DNA from 2 places in the Comamonas sp. SY3 genome. Region 1 is predicted to be linked to the other one. Evidence: riboswitches for the same ligand, from Rfam matches in the RefSeq annotation. Region 1 holds a riboswitch; the other holds the start of a gene.
The links. Region 1 has a riboswitch for S-adenosylhomocysteine ahead of metH (methionine synthase). Riboswitches for the same ligand answer to the same signal wherever they lie in the genome.
Positions count from the first base shown of each region.

Region 2: it holds a riboswitch for S-adenosylhomocysteine, as region 1 does, so the genes downstream of both, ahcY (adenosylhomocysteinase) here and metH (methionine synthase) in region 1, are expected to answer to the same signal.

Region 1 covers NZ_JBGTYN010000004.1:136,719-146,009, forward strand. The annotation lists gene ACCQ08_RS07200 (mechanosensitive ion channel domain-containing protein) at 1-1,765, shown strand, start outside; gene ACCQ08_RS07205 (LysR family transcriptional regulator) at 1,762-2,703, opposite strand; gene ACCQ08_RS07210 (PACE efflux transporter) at 2,772-3,227, shown strand; gene gltS (sodium/glutamate symporter) at 3,299-4,537, opposite strand; S-adenosyl-L-homocysteine riboswitch at 4,763-4,873, shown strand; gene metH (methionine synthase) at 4,909-7,662, shown strand; gene ACCQ08_RS07225 (helix-turn-helix domain-containing protein) at 7,780-8,049, shown strand; gene ACCQ08_RS07230 (DUF4304 domain-containing protein) at 8,088-8,693, opposite strand; gene ACCQ08_RS07235 (ABC transporter substrate-binding protein) at 8,934-9,291, shown strand, end outside.
Region 2 covers NZ_JBGTYN010000007.1:152,747-162,037, forward strand. The annotation lists gene cobI (precorrin-2 C(20)-methyltransferase) at 1-515, opposite strand, end outside; gene ACCQ08_RS11710 (precorrin-8X methylmutase) at 505-1,134, opposite strand; gene cobG (precorrin-3B synthase) at 1,134-2,408, opposite strand; gene ACCQ08_RS11720 (response regulator) at 2,521-3,225, shown strand; S-adenosyl-L-homocysteine riboswitch at 3,244-3,341, shown strand; gene ahcY (adenosylhomocysteinase) at 3,416-4,846, shown strand; gene ACCQ08_RS11730 (TlyA family RNA methyltransferase) at 5,241-6,443, shown strand; gene metF (methylenetetrahydrofolate reductase [NAD(P)H]) at 6,467-7,294, shown strand; gene ACCQ08_RS11740 (septal ring lytic transglycosylase RlpA family protein) at 7,366-8,208, shown strand; gene ACCQ08_RS11745 (23S rRNA (adenine(2030)-N(6))-methyltransferase RlmJ) at 8,294-9,181, opposite strand.

The DNA of each region.
Region 1 (9,291 bases):
CTCGCAGGACCACTTTGGCCTGACCTTGATGGCGCTGGGCTGGAGCCTGCTGTATGCGCTGCCCTGGAGTTTTGCGACCGCCGCGCTGGGCACCCTGCTGCAATCGGCGGCGGCGCCGGTGGCGCTGGAGCCGCTGGGCCAGGCGCTGGAGCAGCTGAGCGCCTTTGTGTTTGTCGTGACCTTGCTGAACGTGCTGTTCCGCCCCTGCGGCCTCGCGGTGGCGCACTTTGGCTGGCCGCGCGAGCGCGTGCAGGTGCTGCGCCAGATGGTGCTGCGCGCCACCTGGCTGATTGTGCCCATCGATCTGCTGGGCGGTCTGGCTTTTTTCAGCCACGACGACACGGCCATCAGCACCTGGGGCCGCATGTGCCTGCTGGTGCTGACCCTGGGCCTGGCCTGGATGGCCTTCCGCTACCTGCGCCAAAGCCTGCTCAAGCAGCGCCCGGGGCTGCGTTGGAGCCAGGTGGTGAGCGTGGCGGTGATGCTGGTGCTGGCCGTCACCCTGGCCGGCATCGGGCTGGGCTATGTCTACACCGCCACCGAAGTGATCCAGGCGCTGCTGAGCAGCTTTGTGTTCCTGGCGGCAGCGGAGGTGCTGGTCAGCCTGCTGCGGCGCTGGCTGCTGCTGGGCGAGCGCCGGCTGGCGCTCAACCGCCTGCGTGCGGCTGCGCTGCAGCGCCAGGCGGCCAATGCGGCAGCAGTGGCCGATGCCGCCACAGGCACCCCCGCCACCGCCAACAGCAATGCCACCGATGAGCAAAGCCAGATGGCGCTGGTGACGGTGAGCACGCAGGCGCACCGCCTGCTGGGCCTGCTCCAGCGGGTGCTGGTGGCGCTGAGCCTGGTCTATGCCTGGTCGCCGGTGCTGCCGGCGCTGCTGCGCTTTGAGGGTGTGGTGCTTTGGTACACCACCAATACCGAGGCCAGCGGCATCGCCCGCCCCGCACCGGTGAGCCTGATGGATCTGCTGATCGGCGCGCTGATTCTGCTGATGACCTTCAGCCTGACGCGCAACCTGCCGGGCCTGGTCGAGGTGGTGTTCTCCAGCACGCGCCGGGTCAGCAGCTCGGACCGCTACACGATGGCGACCCTTGCGCGCTACGGCATCACCATTGCCGGCACCGTGAGTGCGCTGTCGTTGCTGGGGCTGCGCTGGAGCCAGCTGCAGTGGATGGCTGCCGCACTGACCGTGGGTCTGGGTTTTGGTCTGCAGGAGATCTTTGCGAACTTCGTCTCGGGGCTGATCCTGCTGGTCGAGCGGCCCTTCCGGGTCGGCGATGTGATCACCATCAACCAGCACACCGGCACCGTCACGCGCATCCGCACCCGTGCGACCACGGTGCTCGATTTCGACAACCAGGAAATCGTCATCCCGAACAAGACCTTCATCACCGGCCAGGTGACCAACTGGACCTTGAGCGACGATGTGACCCGTCTGATCATCGATGTGTCCGTGGCCCATGGCAGCGACCCGGCCGAGGTGCAGCGCATGCTGCTGGCGATTGCGGCCGAGCACCCCAAGGTGCTGCGCGAGCCCGAGGCCAACTGCTGGTTCATGGCGCTCGAAGGCCAGGGCCAGAAGTTCGAGCTGCGCGTCTACGTGGGCGCGGTGGACGACCGCCTGCCGGTGCGCAACGACCTCAACCGCAGCATCAATGCCCGCCTGAAGGCGGCCGGCATTGCAGTGGCCTTCCCGCAGATGGACATCCATGTGCGCGATCTGCCGCCCGCCCCGGCTGCACCGCAGCAGGCCCCGGGCACTTAAGGGGTTGGCGAAGCGGCGGCCTGCACCAGCGCCACAAAGCGCTTGGCGGCCAGGCCCATCGGGTGCTCCTTGGACCAGACCACGTCCACATAGAGCTGTGCGCCATTGCTGAGGTTGGCAAACTCCATCGCCACCAGCGCGCCCGATTGCAGCAGCGGCGCCACCAGCGGCTGGGGCAGCCAGCCCCAGCCAATGCCGGCGCTGACCATCTGCAACGCGGCCACATGGTTGTCGGTGCGCCAGACATCGCGGGCATAGACCAGGCGCTCAGGGTCCAGCGTCCAGTCGCGGCTGGCAACGATGATCTGCCGGGTATTGGTCAGGTGGTGCTCGCGCAGCTGGGGCCGGGCCGGCTCATCCGGTAGCGGCCCCTGGTGCAGCGACTGCATCAGCGGGTGGCTGGGGGCGATGACGGCCAGCAAGGTCTCGGTCGCCACTTCCTGAAAGCCTTCGCGGCCATCGAGGCTGGGCCGCTCAAACACCAGCGCCAGCTGCGCACGGCCGCTGTGCAGCATGGTCAGCGCATCGGCCTGGGGAGCGGTGAGCACTTCGATGGCCAGCTGCGGGTATTCCTGCGCGAGCGCGGCCAGCGGCGCGGCCCAGGGGGCGGACAGCAACTCCGGCGCGATCGCCAAGGTCAGCCGTGATTCCAGCCCTTGCTCCAGCGCCAGCGCATGGGCATTGAGCTGCTGCAGCTGCGCGGCCAACAGGCGCGCCTGCGGCTCCAGGGCCAGCGCGGCGGGCAGCGGCCGGGGCTCGCGGCCGTCGCGGGCAAACAGCGGCATCTGCAGCTCGGCCTCGAGCTGGGCGATCTGCATGCTGACGGCCGAGGGCACCTTGCCCAGCGCCCGGGCGGAGGCCGAAAAGCTGCCATGGTCGAGCACGGCCAGCAAGGTCTGGATAGTGTCGGAGTCGAACGGGGCAAAAGCGCTGCGCATTGATATATCAGTTTTTCTGAAAGATTCTGACTTATGTTATCAGTTCGTGACACATAAGATAGCGCCCCATGTCAGTTCAAAAAATACAGAACAGCCCCTGGTCCCTGCAGGGGCCGATGCGGCGCGTGGTCTATGTGGCCTTGTACGAAGCAATTGCGATTGTGGCCGCCACGGCAGGCCTGTCGGCCTTGTCCGGCCAGGGCGCAGCGCACTCGGGCGTGGTGGCCGCTGCATCGTCGGCCATCGCGATTGTGTGGAATGTCGTCTGGAACCATCTGTTCGAGCGCTGGGAAGCCACCCAGCCCACCCGCGGGCGCGGCCTGGGCCGCCGCATTGCGCATGCGCTGGGCATGGAAGGGGGCCTCGTCTTCATGCTCGTGCCGCTGTTTGCCTGGTGGTTTGACGTCAGCCTCTGGGAAGCCCTGGTGATGGACATCGGCCTGCTGCTGTTCTTCCTGGTCTACACCTTTGTGTTCAACTGGTCATTCGACCGTCTGTTTGGCCTGCCGCAATCGGCGCAGTGACCCAGCCATAAAAGCACAACGGGGCGCCGTGTCACCACGACGCCCCGTTTCTCATTTCTACATGGCCGCGCTTAGCGAATCCAGGCAATCATCAGCTGCAGCACAAAGGCGTTGATGATGTCGATAAAGAACGCGCCCACCAGCGGCACGATCAGAAAGGCCTTGTGCGACGGGCCGTACTGGCTGGTGATGGCCTGCATGTTGGCGACGGCGGTGGGCGTGGCGCCCATGCCAAAGCCGCAGTGGCCGGCGGCCAGCACGGCCGCATCGTAGTTGCGGCCCATCGTGCGGAAGGTGACGAAGACGGCAAACAGCGCCAGTGCCACGGTCTGCACGGCCAGGATGAGCATCAGCGGCCCGGCCAGATCGGCCAGCTCCCACAGCTTGAGCGACAGCAGCGCAATGGCCAGGTAGATCGACAGGCCGGCGTTGCCGAACACATCGATGGCGCGGTCAAACACCTTGAAGCCAAAACCATAGTCGAGCACATTGCGGATCACCACGCCGCCGCCCAGCGCCCAGACAAAGGTGGGCAGCTGCAGCTTGGTGCCCTGGGTGGCGCTGGTCATGAACTCGGCAAAGGCCAGGCAACCGGCAAACAGTGCCAGGGTCTCGATGGCCGCCTCGGCCGTGATCAGGCGCGGGGCGGTATTGGGCGTTTCAAAGTTGGCAGGCTCCGTGCCTTCGCTGGCGCTGCCGTGCGCGCCGGTTTGCGCCTCTGCCAGGTTGCGTGGCTGGGCCAGCTGGTGGCGGGTGATCAAGCGCTTGGCCAACGGGCCGCCGAGCAGGCCGCCAATGACCAGGCCAAAGGTGGCGCAGGCAATGCCCAACGCGGTGGCACCGCTCAGGCCGTATTGGTTCTCCAGCACCGAACCCCAGGCGCCCGCAGTGCCGTGGCCGCCCAGCAGGGTGATCGAGCCTGCGACCAGGCCAATCAGCGGGTCCAGCCCCAGCAACGTGGCCAGGCCGACGCCCACGCCGTTTTGCACAAAGATAAAGGCAACGATCACGCCCAGAAACACCACCAGGCCCATGCCGCCCTCACGGAGCTTGGCAAAGTTGGCGCTCAGCCCGATCGACGAGAAGAACACCAGCATGAAGGTGGTCTGCATGCCGCTGGCAAAGGCCAGCGTCAGACCGGTGGCCTGGTGCAGCGCAAAGATGATGGCCGCGACCACCAGGCCGCCAGAGACTGGCTCGGGGATGTTGAAGTCACGCAGAAAGCGGATGTGCCGCGTCAGCAGCTTGCCCAGCAAGAGCACGAGGACGGCAAAGATCAGCGTGTAATAAGCACCGAAACTCAGATGCAAGGGAATTCTCCTCAAATCGCAGGCCTTGACCTGGTTGAACACAGAAAGCCGGCGTTGCGTAGACGTTCACGCAGGTTGCCAGCAAAGTGCTGCAATATGGGTGAAAGCTGATGCATCGTTTAATTTAATAAGGCTATAACCAACGTTCGTGAGTGGTGTTTATGGCTATGGACAAGTCCCCCCGCCTGTGCTTACGCGCTTGGGCTGGCTTAAAATGCAGGGCCTTGTTCCAAGGAGCGCTGCAGCTGGCCAGTGGTAACCACCACAGGCCTGTCAGGCTTGGGGCAGGTCGACGGGCTCATTTCGCATGGCCCGCATCAACGGCGCTCACCTGTTCTGTCTCTGTTTTCTGGTTTTTACAGGTGAGCCCCATGTCCGCGTCTGCTGCCCCCGTTTCCGTTCCTCCCATGCGCCTGTCGGGCCTGGAGCCCGTGTTTGTTGGCGAGGACAGCCTGTTTGTCAACGTCGGCGAGCGCACCAACGTGACGGGCTCCAAGGCCTTTGCGCGCCTGATCCTGAACGAGCAGTACGAAGAAGCGCTGGCCGTTGCGCGCCAGCAGGTGGAAAACGGCGCCCAGGTGATCGACGTGAACATGGACGAGGCCATGCTCGACAGCAAGGCGGCGATGGTGCGTTTTCTGAACCTGATCGCCTCCGAGCCCGACATCGCCCGCGTGCCCATCATGGTCGACAGCTCCAAATGGGAGGTGATCGAGGCGGGCCTGCGCTGCATCCAGGGCAAGGGCATCGTCAACTCCATCTCGATGAAGGAGGGGGTGGACGAGTTCAAGAAGCATGCGCGTCTGGTCAAGCGCTATGGCGCGGCGGCCGTGGTCATGGCCTTTGACGAAAAAGGCCAGGCCGACACCTACGAGCGCAAGATCGAGATCTGCGAGCGCGCCTACCGCATCCTGGTCGATGAGGTGGGTTTCCCGCCCGAGGACATCATCTTCGACCCCAACATCTTCGCCGTGGCCACCGGCATCGAAGAGCACAACAACTATGGCGTGGACTTCATCGAGGCGACGCGCTGGATCAAGCAGAACCTGCCCGGCGCCAAGGTGAGCGGCGGCGTGTCCAACGTGTCGTTCTCGTTCCGTGGCAACGACCCGGTGCGTGAGGCGATCCACACTGTGTTCCTCTACCACGCGATCCAGGCGGGCATGGACATGGGCATTGTCAACGCCGGCATGGTCGGCGTCTATGACGACCTGGAGCCGGTGCTGCGCGAGCGCGTCGAGGACGTGGTGCTGAACCGCCGTCCCGACGCCGGCGAGCGCCTGGTGGAAGTGGCTGACAGCGCCAAGAGCGGCGCCAAGGACGACAGCAAGAAGCTGGAGTGGCGCGGCACGCCCGAGAGCCCGAAGACCGTGAACGAGCGCCTGTCGCATGCGCTGGTGCATGGCATCACCGACTTCATCACCGAAGACACCGAAGAGGCCTACCAGCAGATCGTCGTGCAAGGCGGTGGCCGCCCGCTGCATGTGATCGAAGGGCCGCTGATGGACGGCATGAACATCGTCGGCGACCTGTTTGGCGCCGGCAAGATGTTCCTGCCCCAGGTGGTCAAGTCGGCCCGCGTGATGAAGCAGGCCGTCGCCCACCTGGTGCCCTACATCGAGGAGGAAAAGCGCCAGCAGGAAGCGGCTGGCATGGATGTCTCGAGCAAGGGCAAGATCGTTATCGCCACCGTCAAGGGCGATGTGCATGACATCGGCAAGAACATCGTCACCGTGGTACTGCAGTGCAATAACTTCGAGGTCATCAACATGGGCGTGATGGTGCCCTGCCACGAGATCCTGGCCCGGGCCAAGGCCGAGGGCGCCGACATCATCGGCCTGTCGGGTCTGATCACGCCCAGCCTGGAAGAGATGCAGTACGTGGCCGGCGAGATGCACAAGGACGACTATTTCCGTGTCAAGAAGATCCCGCTGCTGATTGGCGGCGCTACTTGCTCGCGCGTGCATACCGCCGTGAAGATTGCCCCCAAGTACGATGGTCCGGTGCTCTATGTGCCCGATGCCTCGCGCAGTGTGAGCGTAGCCCAGAGCCTGCTCGGCGAGAACAAGGACCGCTACCTGCAGGAGGTCGAGGCCGACTACGACAAGGTGCGCACCCAGCACGCCAACAAGAAGAAGACACCGCTGTGGACCCTGGCACAGGCCCGCGCCAATGCGACCCCGGTGGACTTTGCCGCACACCCGCCCGTCACGCCCCGCGTGCTGGGCCGCCGCGTGTTCAAGAACTTTGACCTGGCCGAGATCGCCCAGTACATCGACTGGGGCCCGTTCTTCCAGACCTGGGACCTGGCCGGCCCGTACCCCGCCATCCTTGACGACGAGGTCGTGGGTGTGGAGGCCCGCAAGGTGCTCGCCGATGCCCAGGCCATGCTCAAGAAGATCATCGAAGGCCGCTGGCTGCAGGCCAATGGCGTGATGGGCCTGTTCCCTGCCAACCGGGTGGGTGACGACATCGTGTTCTACACCGATGAGTCGCGCAGCACCGAGCTGCTGACCTGGTACGGCATGCGCCAGCAAACCGAAAAGCAGGCGGTGGATGGCGTGTTGCGCCCCAGCCGCTGCCTGTCCGACTTTGTGGCCAGCAAGGAATCGGGCATTGGCGATTACGCCGGTCTGTTTGCGGTCACCGCCGGCATCGGCGCCGAGAAGAAGGACCAGGAATTTGAAGCTGCGCTGGACGACTACAGCGGCATCATGTTCAAGGCCCTGGCCGACCGCCTGGCCGAAGCCTTTGCCGAATGCCTGCACCTGCGCGTGCGCAAGGACCTGTGGGGCTACGCCGCCGACGAGCAGCTGAGCAACGAGGAGCTGATCAAGGAAAAATACCAGGGCGTGCGCCCCGCCCCCGGCTACCCCGCCTGCCCTGACCACACCGCCAAGACCGACCTGTTCAAGGCGCTGGACGCCGCCGATATCGGCATGCACCTGACCGAGAGCCTGGCCATGTTCCCCGCCTCCAGCGTCAGCGGCTTCTACCTGGGCTACCCCGAAGCGGTGTACTTCAACGTCGGCGAAATCGGTGAAGACCAACTGGCGGACATGGCAGAGCGCCGGGGCATGGACATCGAAGTGCTGCGCCGAGCGCTGGCGCCGAATCTGGCATAAATACAAGCCATAGGCTGTAAAACGGAAATACAAACCAAGCCTTGTATTTCCGGAATACAGCCTATGGGTTGTGGCCTCACAATAGCTGCTCCTGAGTGACTGTGAAGGGGAGCACGCATGGATGAATTCATCGTCCACACCAGCCGCCAGCTACCGATATTTCTGAGCGCTTTTCGCAAGACGGCGAAGCTCACCCAGGCGGATGTGGCCGTGCGCATGGGTGTAACCCAACAGACGGTCTCCGCGATGGAACGCAATTCCAACGCGGTCAGCGCTGAACGCTTGATGAAACTACTGAGCGTACTGGGCGTGGACCTGGTACTGCGGTCACGCCCGGAACCGAGCGACTATGCCGGCTCTGAACTTCGGTCACTGGATGATTGGTAAAGCGCGGTTGACGGGCTTTTCGCCAGCTTTTTCAACATTCAACCCGCCAAAACAGCCTCCAGCTTCGCACGCAGCGAAGTAGCGCGCTCCGGCACCCGGGGCAGCGCTGCCTGGGCGATGGACTGAGCCAGTGCAGCCTCACCCAGCAGCGCGGCGACCCGGGCCCAGGTGAGCAGGTGGGCGGGGTGCCGCTCCCGGTCCTGCGCAGCCTGCCGGGCGGCGGCCAGAAAGAATGCGGGATAGTCGCTGAAAGGCGCAAAAAAGGCCTGGGACTGCCGCTGCCATTCCGACACCAGAAAGGCCACTGATTCGGCCGCCTCGTGTGCGCTGGCGCCGTAGGCCAACTCGGCGTCTGTGGCGTTGCGAAAGCCGGCGATGACCGAGCCGCGCCAGGCGCAGTCATGGTCGCGCATGGTTTGCGGCGCGGGCAGGGTGCCGCCGGCCACATCGCCCAGCGCCAACAGATGGGCCCCCAGGTTGACCTGGAACACCGCGCTGCGCGGGCGGTGCTGGATCTCGACGATGTGCACCACACTGCCGTCCAGCACACGCCGGGCGATATCGCCTTGGCGCACAAAGCCGGTGGCCTGCAGCAGCGGAAAGAACTGCGCACGCAGTTCGCTGGTAATCGTTTTACGGTCCATGGCTGTGGCTGGTGGGTGTTCGGGTGGATGGTGCAGACCGGGGGTCCGCAGCGCTTCCCAGCTTATAAACGGTTCTGGATGGCTTGCTTTGTCGTCGATCGCTACATGCGGAATCTACATATCGATTGAATGAAATCGTCGTTGCCTGACGACGCTATGCATTTCTACACTGGGTCCTCAGTCAAGGTTTCGCTGGCAAGGGCATGGTGCCCTGGCGAGGCGATCTCAGAAAGCATAGCTATGAAAAACAAGGCATGGGCGATGGTGGCGACCGCTGCGGTCGCAGCACTGGCATCGGGGGCGGTGTGGGCGGATCGCCTGCAGGATATCAAGCAGGCAGGGGTGCTGCGCGTGGCAGCCTTCGATGCCAATCCACCGTTTGGTTTTGTCGATCCCAAGACCCGCAAGATCGTGGGCCTAGATGTGGACTATGCGCAGGCCTTTGCGCAGCGCCTGGGGGTCAAGCTGCAGCTGGTGCCGACCAACCCGGCCAACCGCGTGCCGCTGCTGCTGTCGAACAAGGTCGATCTGGTGCTGGCCAATTTCACGATCACCGACGAGCGTGCCAAGCAGGTGGGCTTCAGCGTTCCCTACTTTG
Region 2 (9,291 bases), on a different contig from region 1:
TCGGACAGGGTGCCGGTCATCACGCTCAGCACATCGTCACCCCAGGTGATGGGCTCACCGGTGGCATGCCAGCAGCCCACCATGCCGGGGATGCCGGGCACCACCTGCAGGTCCACATCGCCGCGCGCGCGCAGCCGGGTGTAGAGGTGCATGAAGGAGCCGTAGAGAAAGGGGTCGCCCTCGCAGAGCACCACCACCTGCTCCTGCTTGGCCAGCGCGGCCAGGCGCAGGCACCAGTCATCGTAGAACTGCGCCAGCTGCTGCACATAGGCGGGGCTGTCCACCGGGATCTCGGTGGTCACCGGGTACTCCATCGGGTACTCGGCGGCCTCGCTGCTGAGCATGCCCTCGACCAGCTGGCGGGCCTTGCCGGGCCGGCCTTTTTTGCGGAAAAAGGCCACATGGCGGGCGCCACGCACCAGGCGGTCGGCCTTGATGCTCATCAGCTCGGGGTCGCCCGGGCCCAGGCCTACGCAGATGAGGCCCGGGGCGGCCAGGTGGGACTTATTCAACATGGCTGGCCATCGCATTGACGGCGGCCACGGTCATCGCCGAGCCGCCCAGGCGGCCGCGCACGATCATCGAAGGCACCGGCAGGTCCTGCATCAGCGCCTGCTTGGATTCGGCTGCGCCAATAAAGCCCACCGGGCAGCCGATGATGGCCGCTGGGCGAGGGCAGCCCGGGTCCTGCAGCATGTTGAGCAGGTGGAAGAGGGCGGTCGGCGCATTGCCAATCGCCACGACGGCGCCGGCCAAGTGCGGGCGCCACAGCTCCAGCGCAGCGGCGCTGCGGGTGTTGTTCATCTTCTGCGCCAGCTCGGCCACACCGGGCTCGTGCAGGGTGCAGATGACCGGATTGCCTGCGGGCAGGCGCGAGCGGGTAATGCCTTCGCTGACCATGCGCACATCGCAGAGCACGGGAGCGCCCGCTTCCAGCGCGCGCTGGCCGGCGGCCACGACACCGGCGGAGAACTGCACATGCGCGGCCAGCTCGACCATGCCGGCGGCATGGATCATGCGTACCGTTACGCGCTCCTCACCGGGGGTAAAGCGCTGCAGGTCGGCCTCGCGGCGAATGGTGGCGAAAGACTGCCGATAGATCTCGGCGCCATTGGTTTCGTAGGTATGAACCATCAGATTTCTTCAAACATCAGCCCGGGATTGTCGCGCAGACTGCGCGCGCTCCAGCGGGAATCGGGGGCGGCCTGGGCCGTCGCATCGCGGGCGTAGCCAAACACGGGCCCATCCGGGCCCGCTTGCGCCACCAAGGTCACGGTCGACGGCAGCTGGCGTGCACAGCCCTTGGCGCAGCCCGAGACATGCAGGTGCGCGCCATCGGGCACATGGGGGGCCAGCGCCAGCGCCAGATCCTGCGTAGGCGCCAGCGCCTGGCGGCAGCCGGGCGCGCCACTGCAGGCCGACACGCGCAGGCGGGCATCTTGCGGATCGCGGATCCAGTGCGCGGGGTCGTCCAGGCCTGCCGCTGCCAGCACTGCGCTGCCGGAAGGCGCCAGGCCTTCGACCAGCAGCATGCGCCAGGGGGTCAGCCGCAGGCTGCGGATGCCGCTGCGGGCCAGGCGCGCCAATGCGCCGGCAGTGACCCGGCCCAGCGGCGCGGCCACCAAGAGGCCCAGGCCGCATTGCCAGCCAGGTGCTGGGCTGCCATCGGCAGGCAGATAACAGGGGACTTCGCGCAGGCCAGCGGGCAAGGCCAAGAGCGGCCATGCGCCTGGCTGGGCCTGCGCCTGGCGCAGCAGCTGGGGCAGGCGGCCCGGGTGTTCACCCGCCGCACGCCGTGCGCGGGCCTGGGCGGCGCACCAGCGGGCCAGTACCAGCGCGGCTTGCACGGTGAGGGGTGCGCTGTCCGCCTGCCAGGCGACGGGCTGGCCGGGCACCTGCAGCCGCCAGCCCTGGGTGCCATCGCGCACCAGCTGCACATCGGCGGCCACCTCGGCCAGGCCACCATGGCGGCCACTGGCCAGCGAGAAGCCAAACTTGGCGGGCAGGCCATCCAGCGCTGTGTCGGCCACCAGCGCCTGCTGCAGTGCCTCGGCCAGTGCCAGCACGCCGTCATCGGGTGCGCACAGCGGGTCGATGACCAGGTTGCGCAGCTGCTCCTGGCGCGCGTCTGGGTCCAGCAGGCCCTGGGCGGCCAGCGCATCGAGCAGGCTGCTGTGCTGATCGGGGGCCACGCCGCGCAGCTGGATATTGGCGCGGCTGGTGAGCTCCAGCAGGCCGGCGCCATGCGCCTCTGCCAGCTCGGCCAGACGCAGTGCCTGCGCGGCCGACAGCCTGCCCAGCGGCGGCCGCACCCGCACCACCAGCCCATCGCCGGAGGCCATGGGCTGCCAGGCGCCAGGGCACCAGCCTTGGGTCTGTGGAGGGGAAGAAGGTGGGCTTGCAAACATGGGGCAGGCGGCAGTGCAGCGGCAGTGCCAGGGTGCTGAAGTGTAGCGAAGTGCCCGCTTCCTCTCGGTACACAGGCGCAAACCACCCCGGTTTTTTGTCACAATCGGGCGCATGACGCTTGCAGCCCCCCGCATCCTCCTGGTGGACGACGATCCCAATATCCGCCGCTTTGTGCGTCTGGCCATGGAGGACGAAGGCTGGCAGGTCTTTGAAGCCGACAGCGCCCGGCGCGGTCTGATCGAGGCGGCCAGCCGCCAGCCCGATGCGCTGGTGCTGGACCTGGGCCTGCCCGATGCCGATGGCAAGACCTTGATCACCGAGCTGCGCGGCTGGAGTGGGCTGCCGGTGCTGGTGCTCTCGGCCCGCGACCAGGAAGAGGAAAAGGTGGCCGCACTGGACGCTGGCGCCGATGACTACCTGAGCAAACCCTTTGGCGTGCCCGAGTTGCTGGCGCGGCTGCGCGTGATGCTGCGCCGGGGCCAGCGCAGCGGGGGCGACAAGCCCGGCAGCACGGTGCGTTTTGGCGATGTGGAGGTGGACCTGGCCACGCATGAGGTGCGCCAGGCGGGCGTGGCCGTGCACCTGACCCCTATCGAGTTCCGGCTGCTGGCGGCGCTGATTGCCGGCCAGGGCCGGGTGCTGACGCACCGCCAGTTGCTGCTGCAGGTCTGGGGGCCGGAGTACCTGGACCGGCCGCATTACCTGCGCGTGCACATGGCCAACCTGCGCCAGAAGATCGAGGCCGAGCCGGCCCAGCCCCGGCATCTGCTCACCGAGTTGCAAGTGGGCTACCGCCTGGTGGGGTTACAGGGCTGATGCCCTTATAATCGCACTCCATCCGAGGAGCGTTGCAGCGTTTCCCAGTCTGGCAGGCGCCAGACCACCACGGGGCGTGAGGCTCGGATTTCATCTCGCAACGACGCTCACCCACGCTTTCTGTGCGGTGAGATGGTCTTTCCCCTTCTTCCGCGGAACGTGGTTTTTCATTCAATTTTTGGAGAAAACCATGAACGCTGCTGTTCGCTTCAATCCCGCTGACTCTGCGATTACCGATATTTCCCTGGCCGCTTGGGGCCGCAAGGAAATCAAGATTGCCGAAACCGAAATGCCTGGCCTGATGGCCGTGCGTGAAGAGTTCGCTGCTGCCCAGCCCTTGAAGGGCGCGCGCATCACCGGCTCGCTGCACATGACCATCCAGACCGCCGTGCTGATCGAGACGCTGACGGCCCTGGGTGCCCAAGTGCGCTGGGCATCGTGCAACATCTTCTCGACCCAGGACCACGCCGCTGCCGCCATCGCCGAAACCGGCGTGCCCGTGTACGCGATCAAGGGCGAGTCGCTGAAGGACTACTGGGATTACACCCACGCGATCTTTGAATTCGGCGCCAAGGGCACCGAAGGCGAAGGCCCGAACATGATCCTGGACGACGGCGGCGATGCGACGATGCTGATGCACCTGGGCAAGAAGGCCGAGAAGGACCTCTCCGTGCTGGCCAACCCCGGCAGCGAAGAAGAGAAGATCGTGTTTGCTGCGATCAAGGCCAAGCTGGCCGTCGATCCGACCTGGTACAGCCGCAAGTCGGCCCAGATTCTGGGCGTGACCGAAGAGACCACCACCGGCGTGCACCGCCTGAACGAAATGTCGGCCAACGGCTCGCTGCTGTTCCGCGCGATCAACGTCAACGACTCGGTGACCAAGTCCAAGTTCGACAACCTCTACGGCTGCCGCGAATCGCTGGTGGACGGCATCAAGCGCGCAACCGATGTGATGATCGCCGGCAAGGTGGCCGTGGTCGCTGGCTACGGTGACGTGGGCAAGGGCTGCGCCCAGGCGCTGACTGCGCTGCGCGCCCAGGTCTGGGTGACCGAGATCGACCCGATCAACGCCCTGCAGGCCGCGATGGAAGGCTACAAGGTCGTGACCATGGAGTACGCTGCTGACAAGTGCGACATCTTCGTGACCACCACCGGCAACAAGGACATCATCCGCCACGAGCACATGGTCGCGATGAAGGACGAGGCCATCGTCTGCAACATCGGTCACTTCGACAACGAAATCGATGTCGCATCGATCGAGAAGTACGAGTGGGAAGAGATCAAGCCGCAAGTCGACCACATCACCTTCCCCGATGGCAAGAAGATCATCCTGCTGGCCAAGGGCCGCCTGGTGAACCTGGGTTGCGCCACCGGCCACCCCAGCTTTGTGATGTCCAACTCCTTTGCCAACCAGACCCTGGCGCAGATCGAGCTGTTCACCCGCCCCGACGCCTACGAAGTGGGCAAGGTTTATGTGCTGCCCAAGGTGCTGGACGAGAAGGTCGCACGCCTGCACCTGAAGAAGGTCGGCGCCCAACTGACCGAACTGACCCAGGCGCAAGCGGACTACATCGGCGTGAAGAAGGAAGGCCCTTACAAGCCCGAAACCTACCGCTACTAAGCCAGGAGCCGCTAATACGGCCCCTGATACGTCGTTGCTTCGCCTTGTCGTACGCTTGTACTGCCTGCGGCTTTGCGCCTCGTCTCATGGGCCGTCTTGGCGCCTCTGGGGCAGCGCCTGGTGACACCCTTGTGTGCCGCCTGGCGCTGCAGCCCTCTAGGGATCCTCTGCAAAACCCTCGCCAAGCGGGATGGACGCGGATCGGGATGAGACGCAAGGCGTCTTTTGCAGTCAATAGCCGTAGCTATTGGCAAGGAAGACAACGAAGCGGATTGCCCGAGCCCGCGTTCAGACCACGGCAGGGAGTTTTGCAGAGGGTCCCTAGGGCATTTGTTGTGAAGACTGGCTGCCCCGCCTGGCGGGCCGGCCGGTCGTTTTGATTGAAGGAACGCGCATGCGCGCAGATGTGTTTTTGGTGGAAACGGGCCTGGCGTCGACCCGCTCGCAGGCGCAGCGCCTGATTGCTGCGGGTGTGCAGTGGCGCACCACCTCGCTGGCCCCCTGGATCAAGGTGGCCAAGAACGGTGACGAGATTCCAGCAGGCGCCGATGTGGAGCTGCTCGATGACTCGGAAGCCAAGTACATCTCGCGTGGCGGCCTCAAGCTGGAAGGCGCGTTGGCGGCGACCGGCCTGGTGGTCAAGGACCTGCGCTGCCTGGACGTGGGCCAGAGCACCGGTGGCTTTACCGACTGCCTGCTGCAGGCGGGTGCCCGGCAGGTGATCGGTGTTGATGTGGGTACGGGCCAACTGCATGAGCGCCTGCGCGCCGATGAGCGCGTGGTCTGTGTCGAGGGCTTCAATGCCCGCGCGCTGACGCCTGAATCCCTGGAAGCGGCCTGCGATCTGGCCTTGACCGAGATCGTGCTGGAAGAAGAGGACAACGACACCCAGCCGGTGGCCCCTTATGCCTGGATGCGCAATGGCGGCCAGGTCGATGACGAATACGACGATAGCCAGGACGCCAAAGAGCAGGAGATCGAGGACTTCAAGGCTGAGCGCAGTGCCAAGCAGCGCGCCAAGGCGGAGGGCACGGCCCCCGTCGAGCGCCGCCGCCGACCCGGTACCGAGAACATCGATATCCGCCCCGAGTTTGACTTTGTCACCGGCGATCTGTCCTTCATCTCGCTGACCTTGGTGCTGCCAGCGATGGTGAGCGTGCTCAAGCCTGGCGGCCAGCTGCTGATGCTGGTCAAGCCCCAGTTCGAGCTGCAGCCCGGCCAGATTGGCAAGGGCGGCATTGTGCGCGACAAGGCCTTGTATGCCGAGGTGGAACAGCGCATCCGCGCCTGCCTCGCCGAGCTGGGCCTGGAGGTCAAGCAATGGATGGATTCGGCCATTGATGGCGGCGACGGCAACCATGAGTTCTTTGTGCATGCCCAGCAAGGCGCGGTCGTCAAGGCGCCCGTGCCTGCAGCTGCCGATGCCAGTGCGGATGCCCCTGCAGCGCCTGCGAAAAAGGCCGCTGCCAAGCGCCCCTCGCGTGCCGATATGCGTGCCAAGCGTGATCTGCAGGAGCTGTACGTGGACCCCGAAGCGGCCAGTTTTGGACAGCCGGGGCCCGCGCGCTCGAAGCAGAAAAAGCGCAACGAACGTTAAGTGTTGAGGACCTGGAGACGCCGATGTCTTTTCCGATCAGTTTTGAATTTTTCCCGCCCAAGACGCCCGAAGGCGCTGAGAAGCTGCGCGTGGTGCGCCAGGCGCTGTATGCGCGCAAGCCCCAGTTTTGCTCGGTCACTTATGGCGCGGGCGGCTCCACGCAAGAGGGCACCTTTGGCGTGGTCAAGGCCATCCTCGACGAGGGCGTGGATGCGGCTTCGCACTTCTCTTGTGTGGGCGCCACTAAACAAACGGTGCGCGCGCAGCTGCAGCAGCTCAAGGACATGGGCGTCAAGCGCCTGGTGGCCTTGCGCGGCGACCTGCCCAGTGGCTACGGCCTGGGCGGTGAGTTCCACTACGCCAGCGATTTGGTGACGTTTATCCGCGACGAATTCGGCCAGGATTTCCACATCGAAGTGGCCGCCTATCCGGAGATGCATCCGCAAGCGCGCAGCCCGGAAGCGGACCTGCAGGCCTTTCTGGCCAAGGTGAAAACCGGGGCAGATTCGGCCATCACGCAGTACTTCTTCAACGCCGATGCCTTTTGCAGATTTCAAGAAGATTTACAAAAACGCGGTGTGGACCTGCCGGTCATCCCGGGTATTATGCCGATCACCGGATCGACGCAGCTGATGCGCTTTTCGGATGCCTGCGGTGCCGAGATCCCGCGCTGGATTCGTCTGCGACTGCAAGGCTATGGAGATGATGTTGCCAGCATCCGTGCCTTTGGCCTGGATGTAGTGACCCAGATGTGCGAGGACCTGCGCCGCCGTGGTGCCGTCGGTCTGCACTTCTACACCATGAACCAAAGCGCAGCCACACTGGCGATCTGCGACCGGCTGGGGCTGTAGCCAACAGCGCTGTGGTCTTGCAGCGTGGTGGCCTCGAATGTGCCCAAGCGCGGAAAGACCAGGAGTTGCTGTTGCCCACATCCACACGATCGCGATGCCGAGGCTGGCTGGCCGCTGTCAGCCTGGCCGCGCTGGCGGGTGGCTGCGTGCATGTGCCCAGCGATGTCGACAGCGCGCCGCCGGCGCAGCCAGACAGCACCGCGCCCGGCCCTGTGCATCCCGAAGCCGCGTTTATCCCGCCGGAGCGCTCCGCCACAGAGGCGGCCATCACCTCGACCGCGCCAGAGGAACTGGCACTGGCCGGTGAGCGCCGTGGCCTGGGCCTGGTGCTGCCGCCGTCGGCACCGCTCAGCAGTATCGATGGGCTGTCCCGCCCCTGGGATGTGCCCGACATTCCTCCCGCCCTCAAGCAAGACCCTTACCGATCAGCCGACCAGCAAGGCATGGCCTCCTGGTATGGCGGCCAGTTCCATGGCCGCAAGACGGCCAATGGCGAGCGCTTTGACAAAGAAGGCCTGACAGCAGCACACAAAACCCTGCCTTTTGGCACCCAGGTCTGTGTGCGCAGCATGGTCACCGGCAAGGCGGTGGTGGTGCGCATCAATGACCGGGGCCCTTATGCCGGCGACCGCATCATCGACCTGAGCCAGGGCGCTGCCCAGGAGCTGGGCATGCTGGGCCTGGGCATCAAGCCGGTGGAGCTGTGGACCCTGGATGACGATGACGACGACTGCCCATCGTTTGTGCTGGCCGGGCGGCGCGGCAGCGGTGCGTTGGCCGGTAATGGTGCGCGCGGCCAGCCGGCAGCGAAGGCGGCGGTGCCACACCGTGGCCGTGTGCGGGCCATGGTGCCGGCCACCAAGGCACAGGCCAAGCCTGGCAAGGCAGCGGCTGCAGCACGGCGCAAAAGATAAAGCCTCAGCGCACAAAAGCAAAAAACGCAGGCCATCCGATGGATGGCCTGCGTTTTGCGATGGCGGCTGACTGGCTTGGCGGTGCTTACTTGCCGCCGCTCTCCAGCACATAGCCGGCATTGCTGTCTTGCTGCAGCAGCTCGGCCATTTGGGGCAGGGCGGTCTTGAGCTGGTCCTTCAGGGTGAAGGGCGGGTTGATTAGGAACATGCCGCTGGCAGGCAGGCCGGGGCGCTTTTCCTCACCCTGGCGCATGGCCGTGGTGATCTTGCTGTTCTTGACCGTCAGCTCGGCGTTGAGCCAGCTCTTGCCAAACTTGTTGGCCAGGGTCTTGAGGCGGCGCGGCAGGTCATGGGCTTCCTGGCGCGGAATGATCGGGTACCAGACCGCATAGGTGCCAGTGGGGAAGCGCTGCATGCTGTCGGCCACCATGTCGAGCACACGGCCATAGTCGGTCTTCATCTCGTAGCTCGGATCGCACAGCAGGAACGCGCGGCGCGATGGCGGGGGCAGGAACTTCTTCACGCCTTCAAAACCGTCTTCCAGCAGCACCTGGACCTGGCGGCCGGCCTTCAACTGCGCGATGTTGCCCGTCAACGAACGGCAGTCGGTAGGGTGCAGCTCAAACAGCTTGAGCTTGTCGCGGTCGCCCAGCAGGCGCTGCGCGATGAAGGGCGAGCCCGGGTAGACCTTGTAGGTGCTGCTGGTGTTGAAGGCTTTGACCATGTCCACATAGTCTTGCAGCATGGGGCACAGGTCCTTGGCACCTTCGAGGCGGCGAATGCCTTCGTCGGCCTCGGCACTGGTCGTGGCGTAGTCGCCGTCCAGGCGGTACAGGCCCGCCCCGGCATGGGTGTCCAGTGCAACCAATGCCGCCTCTTTTTGCGTCATGTATTGCAGGGATGCAATCAGGATGGTGTGCTTGAGCACATCGGCATGATTGCCGGCATGGAAGGCGTGGCGGTAACTGAACATAGGGCGCCAATGGTAGCGATATGCGCCGTGCTACGGCGCCAAAGGGGCATGCGGCAGCGGTTATGGACGCCAAAAAACCCCGGAATACGCCCGAACCCGGCCCTTTGGGG